DNA from 2 places in the Rhizobium sp. BT03 genome. Region 2 is predicted to be linked to the other one. Evidence: riboswitches for the same ligand, from Rfam matches in the RefSeq annotation. Region 2 holds a riboswitch; the other holds the start of a gene.

Region 1 (4,210 bases), 1.5 Mb from region 2:
ATCGGCAATGGCAACGGCCCGGAAGCGCGCCAATATGCCAGCGCCATGGCCGAGCAGAACCTCGAGCTGCGCAAGGTTCGCAACGACCTGCGCAGTTACGGCTGCACCTCGGGCAGCATGGTGGTGATCGGCGGCGAGAATGCCGATTATTGCGCCGAGCTCTCGCAGGCCGAAGGCCGGATGATCGACAATATGGCTTATCTCCAGGACCGCCGCAACGAGCTGACCGGCCGGAACGGCGCCGATGGCGACCGCCGCGAACTGATGGCCGCGCTCGACAGCAACGGCTGCAACAGCGAGAATTTCTATGCGCCGAGCGATCGCAGCGCCGACGAGCCTGCCCCGAGCGTCGAGGAGCAGGCAATGCGTTCCGATACCTTCATTCCGCTCGGCGGCGGTGAGGAGGCCGATCCGCGCTACGGCCTGCCGCGGGCCGAGATGCTGTCGCCGGTCAGCACCATGTGCGTGCGCAGCTGCGATGGCGGTTTCTTCCCGATCAGCTCGAACGCCACCTCGGTCGATTTCGGCCGCGACGCTGAGACCTGTGCCAAGATGTGCCCCGGCATCGAGACCGAACTCTTCTATCGCGAGGTGACGAGCACGGAAGCCTCGAACATGATCTCGGTCGCAACCGGCACGCCCTACAGCGCCATGAAGAACGCCTTCGCCTACAAAAACCGCGCGCCCGGTGAAAAGAACGCCTGCGCCTGCAATCTCACCGCCTATTACGACGAGATGCGCGGCAAGCAGGCGGTAAGCCAACCGCCGCAGCAGGGCTCGATCACCACCATCCGCACCAATCCGCCAGTGAAGGCCGCCGCGACATCAGCCGCGCCGCAGCCATCGGTGCCGGAGCGCCCCTACGACCCCACGCAGAACAAGGTCCGCCAGGTCGGCCCGCAGTTTCTGGCCGGCGACCAGGGCTCGATCGATCTTGCCAATCCTGCCGCGCCTGGCCCGCAGCCGCAGCAGCAGTGAATTGGCTACGGCTCGCTCTGCCCCCAGCCGTCGTGAAAGACGAGTTCATCGAGCGGCAGCCGCTGCCGCCAGCCTTTGACCGAAAGTTCCGGCTCGTCATAGAGCCGGTCGACGAAGCCGGCGCAGAGCCAGGCCACCACCTCGATATGCTCGGGTATGCCGAGAATGCTCTTTAGCTCGCCCTCGCGAAAAATACTGACCCAGCCGATGCCGACCCCTTCGGCGCGGGCCGCCAGCCAGAGATTCTGGATGGCGCAGACCGTGGAATAGCTATCCATCCGCGGATTATGCGTGCGCCCCAGCACGACGCTGCCGCTGCGGGTGGGATCGCAGGTCACGCAGATGCCGAGCGGCGCCTCGATGATGCCTTCGAGCTTGAGGGAGCGGTAGGCCTGGCGCCGCTCGCCCTCGAACATCGATGCGGCCTCCTCGTTGGCCTTCGAGAAGGCATCCCGGACGCGCGCACGCACCGTTGGGCTTTTCACCAGAATGAAATTCCACGGCTGCATGAAGCCGACGGAGGGTGCGTGATGGGCGGCCGTCAGCAGCCGCGCCACCACATCGTCGGGCAAGGGATCGGGCAGGAACTGGCTGCGAACGTCGCGCCGCGTCATGATCGCATGATAGACGGCCTCGCGTTCGGCCGAGGAAAAACCGGACGCCACTGACAGGGCATCCTCATCAAAGGGTCGCATCGTCAAATCCCCAACAACGCAACCGCCCGCCGTCCGCGCGGGTTGGGTCTATCTTGCCAGGCCGGTCTTCTGACTTGGCGTCACCCGTCTGCCGCAGCCTTCCCGGCAAAAGCCAGTGGCATGATGAAGCGGCAGGCGTCGGCCTTACAGCGTTGGGCACGTTCCGGTCTTGCACCGGATTCCCGATTCTCCCGCCTGGATGGCGGGCACCTGACGGCGCATCTATTTCAGGAAAGCAGCGCCACTGCAAGCCGGGAGTCCTCTTCTCCCCAGCGGGGAGAAGGTGGCCCGAAGGGTCGGATGAGGGGGTGAGCAGTGAAACTGCGAATGCACTGAGCGCAAGCGAGGGGCAACATGAAAGGCGTGCCGTGCAGCCCCCTCATCCGCCTGCCGGCACCTTCTCCCCGCTGGGGAGAAGAGGGAGCTGGCCAAGTCTCGATCCTACCTCAACCCTCTCCAAAACAGCAAGAAACGAGAGGCCCATCTCATTTGACCGCCCGCGTCGGTTTGAAGCGGCACGGCAGGCCGCAGCGTCGATTGTTTCTATAGCCTAGCCGCTGATGAAAGCGTATGGCTGAACAATCCATACCAGCACCCCGGTTGCCCGTGCCCCGCCTCACGCCCATGATCCTCGCGGTCGCCCTGTTCATGGAACAGATGGATTCGACCGTGATTGCCACCAGCCTGCCGGCGATAGCAGCCGATATCGGCACCTCGCCGATCGCGCTGAAGCTTGCCGTCACCAGCTATCTCGTGGCACTGGCGATCTTCATCCCGATCAGCGGCTGGATGTCGGATCGTTTCGGCGCGCGCAACATCTTCCGCATGGCGATCTTCGTCTTCATGATCGGTTCGGTCGCCTGCGCCTTTTCCAATTCGATCGCAGCCTTCGTCGTCTCGCGGCTGATCCAGGGCGCCGGCGGCTCGATGATGACGCCGGTCAGCCGCCTGCTGTTGGTCCGGGGAACGCCGCGCCACGAACTCGTCGATGCCATGGCCTGGCTCACCATTCCGGCGCTGATCGGCCCGATCATGGGGCCGCCGATCGGCGGCTTCCTCACCACCTATCTCACCTGGCACTGGATCTTCTGGATCAATGTCCCGATCGGCGTCGCCGGCATCATCCTCGTCACGCGCTTCCTGCCGGCGGTCGAGCCGCGCAGCCCGCGGCCGATGGATTTTCCGGGTTTCTTCCTTTGCGGCATCGGCTTTTCCGGCTTCGTCTTCGGCCTCTCGGTCATCAGCCTTCCCGCCGTGCCCGTCGTCTACGGTTACGTCACCGTGGCAATTGGCATCCTTGCCGGCCTCTTCTATCTCCTGCATGCCCGCCGCGCGTCCTATCCGCTTCTCGATCCGAAAATGTTCCGCTACCCGATGTTCCGGGCGGCAATCCTCGGCGCCTCCAATTTCCGCATGGGGCTCGGCGCCCTGCCTTTTCTGATGCCGCTGATGCTGCAGCTCGGCTTCGGCCTGACGCCGCTGCAATCGGGCTCGGTGACCTTCGTCAGCGCGCTCGGCTCGATGGGGTCGAAATTTGCCGCTTCGCGCACCTTCAATACCTTCGGTTTCCGCACCGTCATATCGATCACCACCTTGCTGGCGGCGATCTTCCTCGGCATCAACGGGTTCTTCACCGCTGCAACGCCGCTGCCGCTGATCATGGCCTGCCTGCTGATCGGCGGCCTGTTCCGCTCCATGGCCTTTTCGGGCGTCAATGCCATGGCCTTCGGCGATGTCGACGATGCCGACAGCAGCCAGGCGACCGCAATCAATGCCGTCGCCCAGCGTATCTCCATGGCGATGGGTGTGGCGATCGCCGGCGGCATCCTCGAAATTTCGAGCAGTTTCCATGGCGGCAGGCTGCTGGTCTCGGATTTTCACACTGCCTTCTTCAGCGTCTCGGCAATCTCGGCGCTCGCCTGCATCACCTTCCTGCGCCTGCCGCGCGATGCCGGCGCGGAACTGACGACACGCCGCCTTAAGCACCGCCAGGCCGAGCCCGAAGAGGCCTTGGCGGAAAACAGCCCTTGATCCCGCCGACCGCCGGTCCGGTATCCCATTCCACTTTATGATTTCTTCACACATCGAAGACAGACTGCGTTTGCGCGTTTTGGGTCGCACAGGGGGACATGGGCATGAGTGCTCATGCTGCGACCGCCGGCGTGGATGCCCGTATTGATAGGCTGGTCGGGACCATATCCGACTGAGCTCGCGTTTCGAGGCCCCCGCGGCATGTTCCATTTTTTAAAAACGATGCCCCTGACAGCCAAGCTGGCGGCGATTATCGTGACCGTCAACCTTTGCGGCATCTCCGCCTTTGCCACCTATACGTGGATGTACGAAACCAAGGCGTTGATCGATGGCGCCAAGGCGAACTGGTCCAAGGATGTGGAGCAGTTCGCCTCTCTGGCCGCCGGCGGCGTGAAATGGGGCAAGGCGAATGCCGTTCGCGAGGCCTATTCGCTGTACCGCGACGATCCCTCGCTTGACCTTGTTCAGTTTGCCGCCTTCAACGCCGAACCCGCGGCCATCGATAC
Region 2 (4,210 bases):
CAGGTTCTGGTTATACAGGCCGGAGGTCATGACAGCCGTCTTCAACGCCGCCCAATCCTCCTGTGTCGGAACAGGGATGCCGGCATCGTCGAACAGCGCCTGCACCTTCTCCGTCGCCGGCTTCCATTCCTGCTCGGTATATTTGTCGAAATATTCGCCGGAGGCATATTTGGAGTTCTCGAACCCCTTGAAGCTCGTGCCGCGTTCGACCGCCAGAAGGTTCGAGGCGCGGATCGCGTGATAAGTCACCGTATAGAAATAGATGTTGGTGAAATCGACGCCTTCCCTAGAGCCGTAGAAGATGTGTTCGCGGGCGAGATAGCCGTGCAGGTTCATCTGGCCGAGGCCGATCGCATGGCTTTCGTCATTGCCTTTCTCGATCGAGGGCACCGAGGCGATATGGCTCATGTCGGAGACCGCCGTCAGCGCCCGGATCGAGGTCTCGATCGTCTTGCCGAAATCGGCGGAATCCATGGCCGCGGCGATATTCAGCGAGCCGAGATTGCAGGAAATATCCTTGCCGAGATGCTTGTAGGAGAGGTCGTCGTTGTATTCGCTCGCCTCGCTGACCTGCAAAATCTCCGAGCAGAGATTGCTCATGGAGATGCGACCCGCAACCGGGTTTGCCCGGTTCACCGTGTCCTCGAACATGATGTAGGGATAACCGCTCTCGAACTGGATCTCGGCGAGCACCTGGAAGAATTCACGCGCCTTGATCTTCTTCTTCGAGATGCGCGCGTCCGCCACCATCTCCCGATATTTTTCCGTCACCGAAATTTCGGTGAAGGGCACGCCGTAGACCCGCTCCACGTCATAGGGCGAGAACAGATACATGTCCTCATTGTTCCTCGCGAGTTCGAAGGTAATGTCGGGCACGACGACGCCCAGCGACAGCGTCTTGATACGGATCTTCTCGTCGGCATTTTCGCGCTTGGTATCGAGGAAACGCATGATGTCGGGGTGATGGGCGTTGAGATAGACAGCACCCGCACCTTGGCGGGCCCCGAGCTGGTTGGCATAGGAGAAGCTGTCTTCGAGCAGCTTCATGACCGGGATGATGCCCGATGACTGGTTCTCGATCTGCTTGATCGGCGCGCCGGCCTCACGGATGTTCGTCAGCGACAGCGCCACGCCGCCGCCGCGCTTCGACAGCTGCAGCGCAGAATTGATCGAGCGGCCGATCGATTCCATATTGTCCTCGACCCGCAGCAGGAAGCAGGAGACGAGTTCGCCGCGCTGTTTCTTGCCGGCGTTGAGGAAAGTCGGCGTCGCCGGCTGAAAACGGCCGGAAATAATCTCGTCGACCATGTCGCGGGCAAGGGCCTCGTCGCCGCGCGCCAAGGTCAGCGCCACCATGCAGATTCGATCCTCGTAGCGCTCGAGATAGCGCTTTCCGTCGAAGGTCTTCAGCGTATAGCTGGTGTAATATTTGAAGGCGCCGAGGAAAGTCGGGAACCGGAATTTCCTGGCATAGGCCTGGTCGAACAGGTCGCGCACGAAATTGAAGGAATATTGGTCGAGAACCTCCTGCTCGTAATAGCCCTCGGTGACGAGATAATCGAGCTTTTCGCGGAGATTGTGAAAGAACACCGTGTTCTGGTTCACATGCTGCAGAAAATACTGCTTCGCCGCCATCCGGTCCTTGTCGAGCTGGATCCTGCCCTCATCGTCATAGAGGTTCAGCATGGCGTTCAGCGCGTGATAGTCGAGCGTTTCCGCCGCTTTCAAAGGGCGTTCGCCGGCGGGATGAGCAAAAGTGTTATGCGGTTTTGCGCCCGCATCCCGCGTCAGAGGTGTTCCCGTGTCCAAAATCGTTCCATTCCGTGTTTGACGTTGGCGACATCCTCCTCCGTGCCCATGAGCTCGAACCTGTAGAGGTAAGGCACCCGGCATTTCTGCGAGATCACGTCGCCGGCGAGCCCGTATGTCTCGCCGAAATTGCTGTTGCCCGCGGCAATCACGCCGCGAATGTGTCCTCGGTTCTCCGCATCGTTCAAGAAACGGATCACCTGCTTGGGAACGGCGCCCTTTACGATCCCTGGGCCGCCGTCGCCGCTATAGGTCGGCACGACGAGCACGAAAGGTTCGCGGATATGGAACGCATCCGCACCGCCCGCCGGAATACGCGCCGCGCGCAGTCCGAGCCTGGCGACGAAGCGATGGGTATTCTCGGATCGGCTGGAATAATAAACGATCAGCCCCATCGCCTTTCCTCGGTCAGGAGAGCGCGCTGATCATATCGGGGCGGAACCCCGCCCAATGCTGCTCGCCGGCAACGACGACGGGAACCTGCATGTAGCCCATGCCGCGCACACGATCGAGCGCCTCGGCATCTTCGGAGATATCGACGATGTCATAATCGACGCCCAGGCGGTCGAGGGCGCGATAGGTGGCGGTGCATTGGACGCAGGCGGGTTTGCTGTAGACGGTAACGCTCATCATCTTCCTCGTGATCTCAATGAATTCAGGACGCAGAACTGGGATCGGGCGCTTTGCGGCGTCCGGGGCAACGTTTGATAATGATCTGGCAAAGTTGGCGTCTTAAACGCCCGATATGGTCCCTCTCGGGATTTGCGCGGGCGGCGGCCTGGATATTCTCGACATGACTTCAACCCCGAAGTGCTCATGCGGACGTTCGGGGCAGCGCAGCAGGCGCGGATCATTCCGCTTCATGCACGCGACCTTCCGGACACCCCGCCCGTGGACATCTCGTTCAAGGCAGGTCTCCTGGCTTGCGGGTCGAAGCACCCTGCCCCCAGCCTTCCCAAGGCATCATGCCTCAGTGACCTGAAATCGGACAGTTGCTCGCCGCTTACAGTTGCGGGGGCAGCTCCGGCCTTGTCCCGCCCTCATGGTGGAACGCACCGTATTCCCGTCTTAGCCCGCGATCCTCACGAATCGAAGGAACCTTGAACACTATATATAGTATGCCAATCAAAAATCATGTCAACGGATGGTTTTCGCCTTGCGTTACGACAGGTTTGAAATCGCTGCGTTCCTGTGAAAACATGGATAATAAAGGCTTAAACAAAACGAACTGCGGAGAAGGCCGTGATGAGTAGGCCAGCCTGGTCGGCTCAGGCTGCTGACAAACCACGGCAAAACCCGTGACGTCATCCTCGGCCTTGTGCCGAGGATCTACACACGGTCAATTAAGTATTTGAAAATAAACGTTTTCCTGTCAGGAAATTGCCGTGGTTAGATGCTCGGCACAAGGCCGAGCATGACGGAGGAGACTTTGTCGGCAAACCGAGAGCCCGCCTGACTGAGGATCGGCTCCGCTATTTTCAATTCTCGATCAGGCCCGAACCGGCAGCAGTCTTCACGCCGCCACCGGAAAAACATTCATCCCTTTACGCGAAGCAGCCGGAGGGCATTGATCGTCACCAGCACCGTGGCGCCGGTATCGGCCAGAATCGCCGGCCAGAGCCCGGTGATGCCGGCGATGGTCGTGACCAGGAACACCGCCTTCAGCCCGAGCGCGATGGTGATATTCTCCAGGATATTGCGCGTCGTCCGCTGCGACAGCGCGATCATCCGCGCCACGTCGCCGACGCGCCCGTGCAGCACGGCGGCATCGGCCGTCTCCAGCGCCACATCGGTGCCGCCGCCCATGGCGATGCCGATGTCGGCGGCGGCCAGCGCCGGAGCGTCGTTGATGCCGTCGCCGACCTTGGCGACGACGAAGCCCTGGCGCTTCAATTCGCCGACAACCCGCTGTTTGTCCTCGGGCATCATCTCGCCGCGCCAGTCGATGCCGAGCATGCCGGCAACGGCTGCCGCCGTCCGCTTGTTGTCGCCCGTCAGCATCATCGCCTTGATACCGGCCGATTTAAGCGCCGAGAGCCCGGCTTCGGCATCCTCGCGCGGCTCGTCGCGCATGGCGATCAGGCCGGCTGCCGCGCCATTGACGAGCAGCACCGACACGCTCTTGCCCTCGTCATTCAGAACAGTGATGCGTGCATCCTTGTCGCCGTCGAGGGCCCCGCGTTCGCGGGCAGCGGACGACGACAGCAAATCGAGAGTCTCGCCGCCGACTTTGCCGCTGACACCCTTGCCCGGCAGCGCTTTCAGTTCGAAAGCCGGCGGCATGGGGACGCCGTCAGCCTTGGCGCGTTTGAGGATCGCCAGCGCCAAGGGGTGGCTGGAGCCTTGCTCCAGCACTGCCGCGCGCGACAAGATCTGCGCCTCACTCAATCCGAAGGCAACG

The links. Region 2 has a riboswitch for cobalamin ahead of nrdH (glutaredoxin-like protein NrdH). Riboswitches for the same ligand answer to the same signal wherever they lie in the genome.
Region 1: linked by a shared signal. The riboswitch ahead of bluB (5,6-dimethylbenzimidazole synthase) and the one ahead of nrdH (glutaredoxin-like protein NrdH) in region 2 are both predicted to bind cobalamin.

The regions. Positions count from the first base shown of each region.
Region 1 is NZ_CP125640.1:191,159-195,368, reverse strand. It holds gene QMO80_RS00975 (DUF2865 domain-containing protein) at 1-978, shown strand, start outside; gene bluB (5,6-dimethylbenzimidazole synthase) at 984-1,673, opposite strand; cobalamin riboswitch at 1,715-1,902, opposite strand; gene QMO80_RS00965 (MFS transporter) at 2,244-3,704, shown strand; gene QMO80_RS00960 (HAMP domain-containing methyl-accepting chemotaxis protein) at 3,906-4,210, shown strand, end outside.
Region 2 is NZ_CP125640.1:3,198,927-3,203,136, reverse strand. It holds gene nrdE (class 1b ribonucleoside-diphosphate reductase subunit alpha) at 1-1,809, opposite strand, end outside; gene nrdI (class Ib ribonucleoside-diphosphate reductase assembly flavoprotein NrdI) at 1,788-2,204, opposite strand; gene nrdH (glutaredoxin-like protein NrdH) at 2,218-2,439, opposite strand; cobalamin riboswitch at 2,700-2,927, opposite strand; gene QMO80_RS15695 (heavy metal translocating P-type ATPase) at 3,346-4,210, opposite strand, start outside.